Linked DNA regions of Streptomyces noursei ATCC 11455. The protein of the gene in region 1 binds, or shares a complex with, the protein of each later gene. Links are inferred from orthologs where the notes say so. Each region holds a gene or a part of one and is shown in the gene's direction. Other genes may lie near its edges. The genes, in order: tig and rpsG.

Evidence for each region.
Region 2: the proteins of tig (region 1) and rpsG are in contact, whole or in part, in a crystal structure (PDB 3GTY), measured with the Thermotoga maritima proteins. The link is inferred for Streptomyces noursei ATCC 11455 from one-to-one orthologs. Residues at the interface, in WP_004081061.1 of Thermotoga maritima: Glu122, Val124, Val129, Leu130, Tyr133, Glu188, Gly259, Ile262, Tyr263, Glu266, Ser270, Glu273, Gln274, Glu277, Arg308, Gln311, Ile312, Ser315, Tyr316, Glu325, Arg329, Arg336, Leu363, Phe366, Trp367, Arg373, Leu377, Arg381, Leu384, Glu387; in WP_004081843.1 of Thermotoga maritima: Lys34, Lys52, Lys55, Glu59, Arg62, Gln63, Glu66, Asn67, Lys69, Val71, Arg95, Ala109, Lys110, Lys111, Gly112, Arg113, Pro114, Glu117, Glu121, Ile124, Ala125, Tyr127, Asn128, Asn129, Thr130, Gly131, Lys135, Asp139, Arg142, Met143.

Annotation. Positions count from the first base shown.
Region 1 is NZ_CP011533.1:6,150,835-6,158,653, forward strand. What follows is about bases 1-2,811. They hold tig (trigger factor), read left to right. Parts: upstream 1-612; coding sequence 613-2,010; downstream 2,011-2,811. Other genes in these bases: SNOUR_RS26090 (ATP-dependent Clp protease proteolytic subunit), read left to right, coding at 2,309-2,811. Also shown: more of SNOUR_RS26090, read left to right, coding at 2,812-2,911; SNOUR_RS26095 (ATP-dependent Clp protease proteolytic subunit), read left to right, coding at 2,977-3,651; ATP-dependent Clp protease ATP-binding subunit ClpX, read left to right, coding at 3,813-5,096; SNOUR_RS26105 (hypothetical protein), read right to left, coding at 5,176-6,150; SNOUR_RS26110 (valine--tRNA ligase), read left to right, coding at 6,321-7,819. UniProt on the Bacillus subtilis protein: Involved in protein export. Acts as a chaperone by maintaining the newly synthesized protein in an open conformation. Functions as a peptidyl-prolyl cis-trans isomerase.
Region 2 is NZ_CP011533.1:5,254,866-5,262,783, forward strand. Bases 158-3,067 are described here. They hold rpsG (30S ribosomal protein S7), read left to right. Parts: upstream 158-1,332; coding sequence 1,333-1,803; downstream 1,804-3,067. Other genes in these bases: SNOUR_RS22275 (DUF1707 and DUF4190 domain-containing protein), read left to right, coding at 158-612; rpsL (30S ribosomal protein S12), read left to right, coding at 959-1,330; fusA (elongation factor G), read left to right, coding at 1,843-3,067. Outside these bases: more of SNOUR_RS22275, read left to right, coding at 124-157; more of fusA, read left to right, coding at 3,068-3,963; tuf (elongation factor Tu), read left to right, coding at 4,122-5,315; rpsJ (30S ribosomal protein S10), read left to right, coding at 5,739-6,047; rplC (50S ribosomal protein L3), read left to right, coding at 6,062-6,706; rplD (50S ribosomal protein L4), read left to right, coding at 6,715-7,365; rplW (50S ribosomal protein L23), read left to right, coding at 7,365-7,688; rplB (50S ribosomal protein L2), read left to right, coding at 7,729-7,918.

The DNA of each region.
Region 1 (7,819 bases):
CGGAATTCGCGGGACAGGACCGGACAGGAAATGCGGCGGGGAGGGCGACGGGCCTCGCCCCGCCCGGCGAAAAAAGCGACCCGGGGCCGGATCGGGAAAGTCCGCGATCCGGCCCCGGGCCGTTTTCGGAGCGGGCGACGGGAATCGAACCCGCGTAGCCAGTTTGGAAGACTGGGGCTCTACCATTGAGCTACGCCCGCGAGCGCCACGGTCGGTGGGACCTCGGCACGCAGAGCATCGTAGCGGGTGAAGGCCGTGCCGCGCACACTGCATCGCGCTCTCGAACAACGGGCAGCCACACCGTCCCCGGCCATGTACCCTACGTGTCGCACCGACGGGGTGTGGCGCAGCTTGGTAGCGCGTCCGCTTTGGGAGCGGAAGGTCGTCGGTTCGAATCCGGCCACCCCGACCATTTCAGGTACCCGTCCGCGTGACGCAAAGCGGGCATAAGCGACCGTTCAAGATCGCGTTGTGGGTGCCCTCCTCCTTGCGGTTACTATGCAAGCTGCGTGCCCGTATGTCTCTGTACCGGGCGCGATCGGCCGGGCCGGGACATGCCGGACGCCGGCGGATCTCAGGCAAAACCCCAAGTCAGCCCAAGGAGACCGAACCGTGAAGAGCGCCGTGGAGACCCTGAACCCGACCCGGGTTCGGCTCACTGTCGAGGTGCCCTTCGAGGAGCTCAAGGACAGCCTCGACGCGGCGTACAAGAAGATCAACCAGCAGGTCACGGTGAAGGGCTTCCGCAAGGGCAAGATCCCGGCCCGCGTCATCGACCAGCGGTTCGGTCGTGGCGCCGTGCTGGAGGAGGCCGTCAACGACGCGCTCCCGAAGTTCTACACCAACGCGGTCAACGAGGCCGAGCTGAACGTCCTCGGCCAGCCCGAGGTGGACATCACCGAGCTCAAGGACAACGAGCTGCTGGCCTTCACCGCCGAGGTGGACATCCGCCCCGAGCTGGAGATCCCGGACTTCTCCGGCATCGAGGTCGAGGTCGACGCCGTCGAGGTGTCGGACGAGGACGTCGAGAAGTCCGTGGAGCAGCTGCGTGAGCGCTTCGCCTCGACCAGCCCGGTCGAGCGCGCCGCCCAGGACGGCGACGTGGTGACCGTGGACCTGGAGGCCAAGGTCGACGGCGAGGTGCTGGCCGACGGCATCGCCAACGGCGTCAGCTACACCATCGGCTCCGGTGAGCTCCTCGACGGCATCGACGAGGCCGTCAAGGGCCTGGAGGCCGGCGGCAGCGCCACCTTCACCTCCGAGCTCAAGGGCGGCTCCGCCCAGGGCAAGGAGGCCGAGGTCAAGGTCGACGTCACCGAGGTCAAGGCCCGCGAACTGCCCGAGCTGGACGACGACTTCGCGCAGCTGGCCAGCGAGTTCGACACCCTCGACGAGCTCAAGGCGGACAGCCGCAAGCGCCTGGAGCGGATGAAGAAGTTCGACCAGGCCACCCAGGCCCAGGAGAAGGTCCTGGAGGCGCTGCTCGGCCTGATCGAGGTCCCGATCCCCGAGAAGCTCCTCGAGGACGAGATCCGCACCCGCAAGCACAACCTCGAGCACCACCAGCTCGGCCAGATGGGCCTCGACCTCGCGAAGTACCTGGAGATCCAGGGCAAGACCGAGGAAGAGTTCGACGCCGAGACCAAGCAGCAGGCCGAGAAGGGCATCAAGACCCAGTTCGTCCTCGACGAGCTGGTCAACAAGGAGAAGCTCAACGTCAGCCAGGAGGAGCTCACCGAGCACCTCATGCGGCGTGCGCAGTCCTCCGGCATGAGCCCCGACCAGTTCGCCCAGGCGGTCGTCGAGGGTGGCCAGGTGCCGATGCTGGTGGGCGAGGTCGCCCGCGGCAAGGCCCTCGCGGTGGTCGTCGAGGCCGCCACGGTCAAGGACACCAACGGTGAGGTCGTCGACCTGGAGGACGAGGAGGAGGCGGAGGCCGCCGAGGCCGTCGTCGCCGAGGCCGAGGGCACCGACGCGAAGGCCGAGGAGGCCCCGAAGACCGAGGGCTGAGCCCCGGCCGTCCGGGGGTTCCCCGGGCTCTTCGAGCTGTGAGTACGGGCCCGAACACGCACGTGAGCGTGTTCGGGCCCGTACGTCATCCCGGTCCGTGAGCCTGCGCTCACAGCGAACAGTTCTCGCTGCGGGATGGCGTTGTCCGACCTGCGCGTTAGGGTCCGTAGATACGAGGGCAGGGGAGTTTCCGAACGCGCCGGACGCACCACACGGCGCAGGTCCCCGCGCCCAGAAGACGACGCTGAGACGGTCGCGAGCCGTCCGACAACGAGCAGGTGGACACGTGACGATCCCGATGCCTTCCGCCGCCGCTGAGCCGACCTCCGGTGGCCTCGGCGACCAGGTCTACAACCGGCTGCTCGGCGAGCGGATCATCTTCCTCGGCCAGCCGGTCGACGACGACATCGCCAACAAGATCACGGCGCAGCTGTTGCTCCTCGCCGCTGACCCGGAAAAGGACATCTTCCTCTACATCAACTCCCCGGGCGGCTCGGTCACGGCCGGCATGGCGATCTACGACACCATGCAGTACATCAAGAACGACGTGGTCACCATCGCGATGGGCCTCGCCGCTTCGATGGGCCAGTTCCTGCTGAGCGCCGGCACCCCGGGCAAGCGCTTCGCGCTGCCGAACGCGGAGATCCTGATCCACCAGCCCTCCGCCGGCCTGGCGGGTTCGGCCTCGGACATCAAGATCCACGCCGAGCAGCTGCTGCGCACGAAGAAGCGCCTGGGTGAGCTCTCCGCCATGCACACCGGCCAGACGCTGGAGCAGTGGACCAAGGACGCCGACCGTGACCGCTGGTTCAGTGCCGAGGAGGCCAAGGCGTACGGCCTCATCGACGACGTCATGCCCTCCGCTGCCGGCGTTCCGGGCGGGGGCGGCACCGGGGCCTGAGCCCCGGCCCATGTCCCGCAGTCGACCCCCAGCCCCATTTCGCCACCAGGACGGTGAACCTCCAGATGATCAACTTCCCCGGAAGCGGCCTCTACGAGCGCCCTCAGGCCGAGTTCTCCGGCATGGCCGCCGAGTCCCGCTATATCGTCCCGCGCTTCGTCGAGCGCACCTCGCAGGGCGTGCGCGAGTACGACCCGTACGCGAAGCTCTTCGAGGAGCGGGTGATCTTCCTCGGGGTGCAGATCGATGACGCCTCCGCCAACGACGTCATGGCGCAGCTGCTGTGCCTGGAGTCGATGGACCCGGACCGCGACATCTCGGTCTACATCAACAGCCCCGGCGGCTCGTTCACGGCGCTGACGGCGATCTACGACACCATGCAGTTCGTCAAGCCCGACATCCAGACGGTCTGCATGGGCCAGGCGGCCTCCGCCGCGGCCGTGCTGCTGGCGGCCGGCACCCCGGGCAAGCGCATGGCGCTGCCCAACGCCCGGGTCCTGATCCACCAGCCCTTCAGCGAGACCGGTCGCGGCCAGGTCTCCGACCTGGAGATCGCCGCCCGCGAGATCCAGCGGATGCGCACGCAGCTGGAGGAGATGCTGGCCAAGCACTCGTCCACGCCGATCGAGAAGATCCGCGAGGACATCGAGCGCGACAAGATCCTGACCGCCGAGGAGTCCCTGGCGTACGGTCTGGTCGACCAGATCGTCTCGACGCGGAAGACCTCCGTCTCGGTCTGATCGCGATCTTCGCGAAATGCGCCGGAGTGTTGCCCCCTTGGACCGAGTGAACCGAGTCGGTCCAAGGGGGGCCCGTACGGGGGGCCCGGCAAGGTACCGTCGATAGGCAAGCTCCCGGGTCCGCGGAACAATGCGGATCCCAGGCGAAGGGGATTCACCTCGTGGCACGCATCGGTGACGGCGGCGACCTGCTCAAGTGCTCGTTCTGCGGAAAGAGCCAGAAGCAGGTGAAGAAGCTCATCGCGGGACCTGGTGTGTACATCTGCGACGAGTGCATCGATCTCTGCAACGAGATCATCGAGGAAGAGCTCGCCGAGACCTCCGAGGTGCGCTGGGAAGAACTCCCCAAGCCCCGCGAGATCTACGAGTTCCTCAACGGCTACGTCGTCGGCCAGGAGCCCGCCAAGAAGGCGCTCTCGGTGGCCGTGTACAACCACTACAAGCGCGTCCAGGCGGGCGAGAACGGCCCGGGCCGCGGCGACGAGGGCATCGAGCTGGCCAAGTCCAACATCCTGCTGCTCGGCCCCACCGGCTCGGGCAAGACGCTGCTCGCGCAGACCCTCGCCCGGATGCTCAACGTCCCCTTCGCCTTCGCCGATGCCACGGCGCTGACCGAGGCCGGCTATGTCGGCGAGGACGTCGAGAACATCCTCCTGAAGCTGATCCAGGCCGCGGACTTCGACATCAAGAAGGCCGAGACCGGCATCATCTACATCGACGAGATCGACAAGGTCGCCCGGAAGAGCGAAAATCCGTCGATCACCCGGGACGTCTCCGGCGAGGGCGTCCAGCAGGCGCTGCTGAAGATCCTGGAGGGCACCACGGCCTCGGTCCCGCCGCAGGGCGGCCGCAAGCACCCGCACCAGGAATTCATCCAGATCGACACCACCAACGTGCTGTTCATCGTCGGCGGTGCCTTCGCCGGTCTGGAGAAGATCATCGAGGCCCGGTCCGGCGCCAAGGGCATCGGCTTCGGCGCCACGATCCGCTCCAAGCGCGAGATCGAGTCCAAGGACCAGCTCCAGGACGTGATGCCGGAGGACCTGGTGAAGTTCGGGATGATCCCGGAGTTCATCGGCCGCCTCCCCGTCCTCACCTCGGTCCACAACCTCGACCGCGAGGCGCTGCTCCAGATCCTCGTCGAGCCGCGCAACGCCCTGGTCAAGCAGTACCAGCGGCTCTTCGAACTCGACGGCGTGGAGCTGGACTTCGACCGCCCGGCCCTGGAGGCCATCGCCGACCAGGCCATCCTCCGCGGCACCGGCGCCCGCGGCCTGCGCGCGATCATGGAGGAGGTCCTCCAGGCGGTGATGTACGAGATCCCGTCCCGCAAGGACGTCGCCCGCGTCGTCATCACCGCCGACGTGGTCCACTCCAACGTCAACCCGACCCTCGTCCCCCGCACCCGCGGCGACTCGGGCGAACCCCAGGAGAAGAGCGCGTAACGCCTCCGCGCCTCCCCCCTTCAACAGAACCGCCCGGCAGCGCAGTTGCTGCCGGGCGGTTCTGGTACGCGGGTGCGCGTCACTTCTCCTTGCGGACCTCGTTGCGGACCTTGGCGGTCTTGTCCGCGAGTTGCTCGGCGCTGGGGGTGGTGGCGGAGCCGCCGCCATTGGGGTTGGGCGCGGCCATCTGCTGCACGACACCGATGGCGCTGTTGTCGCCCCAGATGCAGGTGGAGGCGGTGACCGGCACGGTCACTCCGCCCTCGGAGACGGTGACCCGCTGCGTCCGGCACTTCATGATCGCGCCGTCGAAATCGTTGGGTGAGAACTCGGTGATCGGCGTGACGTCCTCGATCTTGGCGTTGCGGGCGGACTTCTTCACGTTGTCGTCGATCTTGGCGAACATCTGGGTCACGGTGCCCTGAGGGTCGCCGACGTTCCCGTAGATGCCGACGACTTGCATCGCCAGTCCGCTCTGGTCCTTGTAATTGCCCTGGACGCCCTTGCTGTTGGTGATGCCGAGAGCCTTGGCTTCCTTGTCATTGGAGAAGTCCTCGACGCCGCCGCCGGCGCTGCCGGGCTTCTGGACCTTCTGGAACTGCCCGCTCAGCAAGCTGTCCGGCAGCGCGATCGTGTACGGCTTGACCTGGCCGCCCGAGCCGAAGACGAAGTACGCGCCGACGCCGATCGCCGCGACCACCGCGACCGCGCCGATGATCAGGCCGATCTTCTTGCCGTTGCCGCCGCCGGACTCCGGCTCCTGGGGGATCATCCCGTAGGGGGTCTGCTGGCCGCCGTAGGGTGCCTGCTGGCCGTAGTTGGGCTGCGCGGGCTGGCCGTAGGGCTGCTGCTGCGGGAACTGTTGGGGCGCCTGCTGGGGGAACTGCTGGGGGGCCTGCTGCGGGTATCCGTAGCCCTGCTGAGGAGGCACCTGGCCGCCCTGCTGCGGGTAGCCGTAGCCGGGCTGCGGGGCGGGCGGCTGCGGCTGTCCGTACGGGCCGGGCTGCTGGGGCTGCTGACCGTACGGGCCCGGAGGCGGCTGGTTGTAGCTCATGGAGCGGATCCCCTCGTGACTGCGGTGACGCCGGAGTGCTGCGCGGGGCGTCCGGGCGTCGGCGTGATGTTTATGCGCTGCCGACATCCTGTACGACGCCGCTGACAGCCGTGGCCCCGGGGGCGAAACCGATTCGAAGCCGCTACACGGGCGCCCGTACACTGTCGGTCGTGACCGAGAACACTCAGCAGCAGCACAGCGTCCCCGAACTGCCGACTCAGTACACGCCGGCCGATGTAGAGGGGCCGCTGTACGAGCGCTGGGTAGAGCGGGGCTACTTCGAGGCGGACGAGAAGAGCGACAAGCCGCCGTACACCGTCGTCATCCCCCCGCCGAACGTCACCGGCTCCCTGCACCTGGGGCACGCCTTCGAGCACACGCTCATCGACGCGCTCACCCGCCGCAAGCGGATGCAGGGATACGAGACGCTCTGGCAGCCGGGCATGGACCACGCCGGTATCGCTACCCAGAACGTGGTCGAGCGTGAACTCGCCAAGGAGGGCGCGTCGCGGCACGACCTGGGGCGCGAGGCGTTCGTCGAGCGCGTCTGGCAGTGGAAGGACGAGTCCGGCGGTCAGATCTCCGGGCAGATGCGGCGGCTGGGCGACGGCGTCGCCTGGTCCCGTGAGCGCTTCACCATGGACGAGGGCCTCTCCAAGGCCGTCCAGACGATCTTCAAGCGGCTCTACGACGACGAGCTGATCTACCGCGCCGAGCGCATCATCAACTGGTGCCCGCGCTGTCTGACCGCCATCTCCGACATCGAGGTGGAGTACCAGGACGACGACGGCGAGCTGGTCTCGATCCGGTACGGGGAGGGGGACGCCTCGATCGTCGTCGCCACCACCCGCGCCGAGACGATGCTGGGCGACACCGCCGTAGCGGTCCACCCCGAGGACGAGCGGTACGCCCACCTCGTGGGTACCGAGATCGAGCTGCCGCTGACGGGCCGGCGGATCCCGGTCGTCGCGGACGAGCACGTCGACCCGGAGTTCGGCACCGGTGCGGTCAAGGTCACGCCGGCGCACGACCCGAACGACTTCGAGATCGGCCGGCGGCACGGCCTGGCCAACCTGGCCGTCCTCGACGAGCGCGGCGTGATCACCGCGCACGGACCGTTCCAGGGGCTGGACCGCTTCGAGGCCCGGTCGGCGATCGTCGGCGCGCTGCGCGCCGAGGGCCGGATCGTCGCCGAGAAGCGCCCGTACACCCACTCCGTCGGGCACTGCTCGCGCTGCAAGACCACCATCGAGCCGCGGCTGTCGATGCAGTGGTGGGTCAAGGTCGGCCCGCTGGCGAAGGCCGCCGGTGACGCGGTCCGCGACGGCAAGGTCGCGATCCACCCCAAGGAGATGGAGTCCCGGTACTTCGGCTGGGTCGACAACCTCCACGACTGGTGCATCTCGCGGCAGCTGTGGTGGGGCCACCGCATCCCGGTCTGGTACGGGCCGAACGGCGAGGTCGTCTGCGTCGGACCCGACGAGGAGGCGCCCACCGGCGAGGGGTGGCACCAGGACACCGACGTCCTCGACACCTGGTTCTCGTCCGGTCTGTGGCCGTTCTCCACGCTGGGCTGGCCCGAGCAGACCCCGAGCGTGACGAAGTTCTACCCGAACTCCGTCCTGGTCACCGGCTACGACATCCTCTTCTTCTGGGTCGCCCGGATGAT
Region 2 (7,918 bases), 900 kb from region 1 along the record:
TCCCAATGCTGCGTCTGTGATGAGAGGATGGGGACAACTGTTGAGCGGGGGGAGGTTCGCGACATGGCATTCCAGCCGTGGCAGGGTGGGCAGCCCGCGCAGAACCCGTATCAGGCGCCGGCCATGCGGGCCTCGCACGCGGATCGCGAGCGGGCGGTCGACGTGCTGAAGGCGGGGTTCGCCGAGGGGCGGCTGGCGCAGTCCGAGTACGAGCAGCGGATGTCCCGGGCCTATCAGGCGCAGACCCACGCCGAGCTCCAGATGCTGGTCGCCGACCTGCCGCAGGGACCGGTGCCGCAGGCGGAGTTCGCGCCGCGACCGATGATGCCCGCGGTGCCCGCCACGTTCCTCCCGATGCAGATGCCGATGCCGCAGCCGACCAACGGCGCGGCGACGGGCGCGCTGGTGTGCGGGCTGATAGGGCCGTTGACCTGGGGGCTGACGTCGATCCCCGCGGTGGTCCTGGGGCACAAGGCGCGGGCCGAGATCCGGCGCACGGGTCAGCGGGGCGACGGCCAGGCGGTCGCCGGCCTGGTGCTCGGCTGGCTCGGGATCGGCGCCTGGGCACTGTTCTTCCTGGTGGTGGCGTTGGTCGCGGTGTCCCGCGGCTGAGGGCCGTGTGCCTTCTTCCGTAGCGCAGTCGAGCGCACTACCGTGGCGGCAGCGCGGGCGGAGTCCGGCGTGTCCTTCGCGTGTGCATTTGTTTTGACCGCAGCCAATGCGCTAGGTACGCTCTGACCTTGTGCCTGGGGTGTCCCTGGGCTGCCGTGCGCGCCTTCTCCCGCCAGTTCCGGCCGGAGAGTCCCGGCAGCACGGAAGCCGGGTTTTGACACCGCAATCTGCCGCCGCCCTCGTTCCAGCGAGGCAGGTCTGCAGTATTCGACACACCCGACCGCGTGGGTCGGGGAATGTTCCAGGTTAGCTTTACCGAGACTGGCACACAGAAACCGGAGAAGTAGTGCCTACGATCCAGCAGCTGGTCCGTAAGGGCCGGCAGGACAAGGTCGAGAAGAACAAGACGCCCGCACTTGAGGGTTCGCCCCAGCGCCGTGGCGTCTGCACGCGTGTGTTCACGACCACCCCGAAGAAGCCGAACTCGGCCCTGCGTAAGGTCGCGCGTGTGCGTCTGACCAGTGGGATCGAGGTCACCGCTTACATTCCGGGTGAGGGCCACAACCTGCAGGAGCACTCGATCGTGCTCGTGCGTGGCGGCCGTGTGAAGGACCTGCCGGGTGTTCGGTACAAGATCATCCGCGGCTCCCTCGACACGCAGGGCGTCAAGAACCGCAAGCAGGCTCGCAGCCGCTACGGCGCCAAGAAGGAGAAGTAAGAATGCCTCGTAAGGGCCCCGCCCCGAAGCGCCCGGTCATCATCGACCCGGTCTACGGCTCTCCTCTGGTGACCTCCCTCATCAACAAGGTGCTGCTGAACGGCAAGCGCTCCACCGCCGAGCGCATCGTCTACGGCGCCATGGAGGGTCTGCGTGAGAAGACCGGCACCGACCCGGTCATCACGCTGAAGCGCGCGCTGGAGAACATCAAGCCGACCCTTGAGGTCAAGTCCCGCCGTGTCGGTGGCGCGACCTACCAGGTCCCGGTCGAGGTCAAGCCCGGCCGCGCCGCCACCCTCTCGCTCCGCTGGCTCGTGGGCTACTCCCGCGCCCGCCGCGAGAAGACCATGACCGAGCGCCTCATGAACGAACTGCTCGACGCCTCCAACGGCCTCGGCGCTTCGGTCAAGAAGCGTGAGGACACGCACAAGATGGCCGAGTCCAACAAGGCCTTCGCGCACTACCGCTGGTAGTCGCAACCCCCATCGAGACCGAGAGAAGATTGAGCCACTATGGCTACCACTTCGCTTGACCTGGCCAAGGTCCGCAACATCGGGATCATGGCCCACATCGACGCGGGCAAGACGACCACCACCGAGCGGATCCTGTTCTACACCGGTGTTTCGTACAAGATCGGTGAAGTCCACGACGGCGCTGCCACGATGGACTGGATGGAGCAGGAGCAGGAGCGCGGCATCACGATCACGTCTGCCGCGACGACCTGCCACTGGCCGCTGGACAACGTCGACAACACCATCAACATCATCGACACCCCGGGCCACGTCGACTTCACCGTCGAGGTGGAGCGCTCGCTGCGCGTGCTCGACGGTGCGGTGACGGTGTTCGACGGCGTTGCCGGTGTCGAGCCCCAGTCCGAGACCGTTTGGCGTCAGGCGGACCGCTACGGCGTTCCGCGTATCTGCTTCGTCAACAAGCTCGACCGTACGGGTGCCGAGTTCCACCGCTGCGTCGACATGATCTCGGATCGCCTGGGTGCGACCCCGATCGTGATGCAGCTGCCGATCGGCACCGAGATGGACTTCAAGGGCGTCGTCGACCTCGTGACGATGAAGGCCCTGGTCTGGTCGGCCGAGGCCGCCAAGGGCGAGATGTACGACACCGTCGACATCCCGGACACGCACATCGAGGCTGCCGACGAATGGCGCGGCAAGCTCCTCGAGACCGTGGCCGAGAACGACGAAGAGGTCATGGAGCTGTACCTGGAGGGCCAGGAGCCCACCGTGGAGCAGCTCTACGCCGCGATCCGTCGTATCACCATCGCCTCCGGCAAGGCCGACGTCGTCACCGTCACCCCGGTGTTCTGCGGTACCGCGTTCAAGAACAAGGGCGTGCAGCCCCTGCTCGACGCGGTCGTGCGCTACCTCCCCTCCCCGCTGGACGTCGAGGCCATCGAGGGCCACGCGGTCAACGACCCGGAGGAGATCGTCAAGCGCAAGCCGTCCGACGACGAGCCGCTGGCCGCCCTTGCGTTCAAGATCGCGAGCGACCCCCACCTGGGCAAGCTCACCTTCATCCGGGTGTACTCGGGCCGCCTCGAGGCCGGCACGCAGGTGCAGAACTCGGTGAAGGGCAAGAAGGAGCGCATCGGCAAGATCTACCGGATGCACGCGAACAAGCGTGAGGAGATCGACGCGGTGGGTGCCGGCGACATCGTCGCCGTCATGGGTCTGAAGCAGACCACCACCGGCGAGACCCTCTGCGACGCGGGCTCCCCGGTGATCCTGGAGTCGATGGAGTTCCCGGCCCCGGTCATCCAGGTCGCCATCGAGCCCAAGTCCAAGGGCGACCAGGAGAAGCTGGGTGTCGCCATCCAGCGCCTGGCCGAAGAGGACCCCTCGTTCCAGGTGCACACCGACGAGGAGACCGGCCAGACCATCATCGCGGGTATGGGCGAGCTGCACCTCGACGTGCTGGTCGACCGTATGAAGCGTGAGTTCCGGGTCGAGGCCAACGTCGGCAAGCCGCAGGTCGCCTACCGCGAGACCCTGCGCAAGCCGGTCGAGCGTCTCGACTACACGCACAAGAAGCAGACTGGTGGTTCCGGCCAGTTCGCTAAGGTGCAGATCGCCATCGAGCCGCTTGAGGGCGACGGGTACGAGTTCGAGAACAAGGTCACCGGTGGCCGCATCCCGCGGGAGTACATCCCGTCCGTGGACGCGGGCTGCCAGGAGGCCATGGAGTTCGGTGTTCTCGCCGGCTACCCGCTGACCGGTGTCAAGGTCACGCTCCTCGACGGCGCGTTCCACGAGGTCGACTCGTCGGAAATGGCGTTCAAGATCGCCGGTTCGATGGCCTTCAAGGAGGCCGCCCGCAAGGCCAGCCCGGCCCTGCTCGAGCCGATGATGAAGGTCGAGGTCACCACGCCCGAGGACTACATGGGCGACGTGATCGGCGACATCAACTCCCGCCGTGGTCAGATCGAGGCCATGGAGGACCGCGCCGGCGCCAAGCTCGTCACGGGCCTGGTTCCGCTCTCGGAGATGTTCGGCTACGTCGGAGACCTCCGCAGCAAGACGTCGGGTCGCGCCAGCTACTCGATGCAGTTCGACTCCTACGCCGAGGTTCCGCGGAACGTCGCCGAGGAGATCATCGCGAAGGCCAAGGGCGAGTAACTCACCCGTCGAGTTCACGCTCTAGGCTTGACTCCGGAACCCGTAGGGGCCGTTCCGCCGCAACAGCGGAGGAACGCCCCTCGGGCCCGGGCTATCCAGCAAAGATCACCTGGCGCCGATGAGTAAGGCGTACAGAACCACTCCACAGGAGGACCCCAGTGGCGAAGGCGAAGTTCGAGCGGACTAAGCCGCACGTCAACATCGGCACCATCGGTCACATTGACCACGGTAAGACGACCCTCACGGCCGCCATTACCAAGGTGCTGCACGACGCGTACCCGGACCTGAACGAGGCCTCGGCCTTCGACCAGATCGACAAGGCTCCTGAGGAGCGCCAGCGCGGTATCACCATCTCGATCGCGCACGTCGAGTACCAGACCGAGACGCGTCACTACGCCCACGTCGACTGCCCCGGTCACGCGGACTACATCAAGAACATGATCACGGGTGCCGCGCAGATGGACGGCGCCATCCTCGTGGTCGCCGCCACCGACGGCCCGATGCCGCAGACCAAGGAGCACGTGCTCCTGGCCCGCCAGGTCGGCGTTCCGTACATCGTTGTCGCCCTGAACAAGGCCGACATGGTGGACGACGAGGAGATCCTGGAGCTCGTCGAGCTCGAGGTCCGTGAGCTCCTCTCCGAGTACGAGTTCCCGGGCGACGACGTTCCGGTCGTCAAGGTCTCCGCTCTGAAGGCCCTCGAGGGCGACAAGGAGTGGGGCAACACCGTCCTCGAGCTGATGAAGGCCGTCGACGAGTCGATCCCGCAGCCCGAGCGCGACGTCGACAAGCCGTTCCTGATGCCGATCGAGGACGTCTTCACGATCACCGGTCGTGGCACCGTCGTCACCGGTCGTATCGAGCGTGGTGTCCTCAAGGTCAACGAGACCGTCGACATCATCGGCATCAAGACCGAGAAGACCTCCACCACGGTCACCGGTATCGAGATGTTCCGCAAGCTGCTCGACGAGGGCCAGGCCGGTGAGAACGTCGGTCTGCTGCTCCGCGGCATCAAGCGCGAGGACGTCGAGCGCGGCCAGGTCATCATCAAGCCGGGCTCGGTCACCCCGCACACCGAGTTCGAGGCGCAGGCCTACATCCTCTCCAAGGACGAGGGTGGCCGCCACACGCCGTTCTTCAACAACTACCGTCCGCAGTTCTACTTCCGTACGACTGACGTGACCGGTGTTGTGACCCTCCCCGAGGGCACCGAGATGGTCATGCCGGGTGACAACACCGAGATGAAGGTGGACCTCATCCAGCCTGTCGCCATGGAGGAGGGCCTGAAGTTCGCCATCCGTGAGGGTGGTCGGACCGTCGGCGCCGGCCAGGTCACCAAGATCGTCAAGTAAGACGGTCCGGTTGATCCGGTAGCTCTCCGGAGCATCCAGGAAGCCCCGCTCACCATCAGGTGGGCGGGGCTTCTTGACAGTCGGGGCTCGATTGGCCTTACGCAACCCGCGTATGGCACACTGTCCAGGTTGCTCGGTTGAGTGCCGATGCTGCGCGCCTCCCGCCGGGAGGACTGGAAGCGAGTCCCAGGTATTCGTCGCCCCTTTTCAGGGGCGGAAGTACGGGAATCTTCCGGGAAGTGTCAGCGGGGTGCCTCTTCCAGGCGCCCGGTGGGTGTTCTTCCCCCACGCTCTCCTCCTCGAGGGATCTTCCATGTGGAGATTTACGAGAAGGGGTGCGACACGCCCGACCGCGTGGGTCGGAGAAGAACGGTGACCTCCCGGGTCCCAGAGCGTTACGAGAGACAGGACTACGAAGTAGCCATGGCGGGACAGAAGATCCGCATCCGGCTCAAGGCCTACGACCACGAGGTCATCGACTCCTCGGCGAAGAAGATCGTCGAGACGGTGACCCGCACTGGTGCGTCGGTCGCGGGCCCGGTGCCGCTGCCCACTGAGAAGAACGTGTACTGCGTCATCAAGTCGCCGCACAAGTACAAGGACTCGCGCGAGCACTTCGAGATGCGCACGCACAAGCGCCTGATCGACATCCTCGACCCGACGCCCAAGACCGTTGACTCGCTGATGCGCCTGGACCTTCCGGCCGGCGTTGACATCGAGATCAAGCTCTGAGAGGCGCGGAAGAGATGGCTAAGCAGATCAAGGGGCTCCTGGGCGAGAAGCTCGGCATGACCCAGGTCTGGGACGAGAACAACCGTGTCGTCCCGGTGACCGTGGTGAAGGCCGGCCCCTGCGTCGTTACCCAGGTGCGCACCAATGACCAGGACGGCTACGACTCCGTCCAGATCGCCTTCGGCGAGATCGACCCGCGCAAGGTGAACAAGCCCCTCAAGGGCCACTTCGCGAAGGCCGACGTCACCCCCCGTCGCCACCTCGTCGAGGTCCGTACCGCCGACGCGAGCGAGTACAGCCTCGGCCAGGAGCTCAGCGCCGACGTCTTCGAGGCGGGCGTGAAGGTGGACGTGACCGGCAAGAGCAAGGGCAAGGGCTTCGCCGGTGTCATGAAGCGTCACGGCTTCGGCGGTGGCAAGGCTTCGCACGGTGCCCACCGCGTGCACCGCAAGCCGGGCTCCATCGGTGGCTGCGCCACCCCGGGCCGCGTGTTCAAGGGCATGCGGATGGCCGGCCGTATGGGCAATGAGCGGGTCACCACCCAGAACCTGACCGTCCACGCCGTTGACGCGGAGAAGGGTCTGCTGCTCATCAAGGGCGCAGTTCCTGGTCCGAACGGCGGCCTCGTCCTGGTCCGTACCGCGGCCAAGGGGGCCTGAGGTAACCGATGAGCACCATTGACATCCTTTCGCCGGCAGGCGACAAGGCCGGGACCGTCGAGCTCCCCACGGAGATCTTCGACGCCAAGGTCAGCATCCCGCTGATCCACCAGGTCGTCGTCGCGCAGCTGGCCGCTGCCCGTCAGGGCACGCACAAGACCAAGACCCGCGGCGAGGTCCGTGGCGGTGGCAAGAAGCCGTACCGCCAGAAGGGCACCGGCCGTGCGCGCCAGGGTTCGACCCGTGCGCCGCAGTTCGCCGGTGGTGGCGTCGTCCACGGCCCCGTGCCGCGTGACTACAGCCAGCGGACCCCGAAGAAGATGAAGGCCGCCGCGCTGCGCGGTGCCCTCTCCGACCGGGCCCGCCACAGCCGCATCCACGTCGTCTCCGGCGTGGTCGAGGGCGCGGTGTCCACCAAGGCCGCCAAGGGCCTGTTCGGCAAGATCAGCGAGCGGAAGAACCTGCTCCTGGTCGCCGAGCGCTCCGACGAGGCCGCGTGGCTGTCCGCCCGTAACCTGCCCCAGGTGCACATCCTGGAGCCGGGCCAGCTGAACACGTACGACGTGCTCGTCTCCGACGACGTGGTCTTCACCAAGGCCGCCTTCGAGTCCTTCGTGTCTGGCCCCAAGGCCGTTGAGACCGAAGGGAGCGACGCCTGATGACTGAGGCCGTCGTCACCAGCAAGACCTTCACGGACCCGCGCGACGTCCTCGTCAAGCCGGTTGTTTCCGAGAAGAGCTACGCGCTGCTGGACGAGAACAAGTACACGTTCATCGTCGACCCGCGCGCCAACAAGACCCAGATCAAGCAGGCCGTCCAGGCGGTCTTCTCGGTCAAGGTCACCGGGGTCAACACGATCAACCGGCAGGGCAAGCGCAAGCGCACCCGCACCGGTTTCGGGAAGCGTGCCAACACCAAGCGCGCCATCGTGACCCTCGCCGAGGGCGACCGTATCGACATCTTCGGCGGTCCGACCGCCTAACGGCGGTCCGGATCGTCCGAAATCGGACGAGGACTGAGAAATGGGTATCCGCAAGTACAAGCCGACGACCCCGGGCCGTCGTGGCTCCAGCGTCGCCGACTTTGTCGAGATCACGCGGTCCACGCCGGAGAAGTCGCTGGTCCGCCCGCTGCACAGCAAGGGCGGCCGTAACAACGCCGGTCGTGTGACCGTTCGCCACCAGGGCGGTGGCCACAAGCGCGCCTACCGTG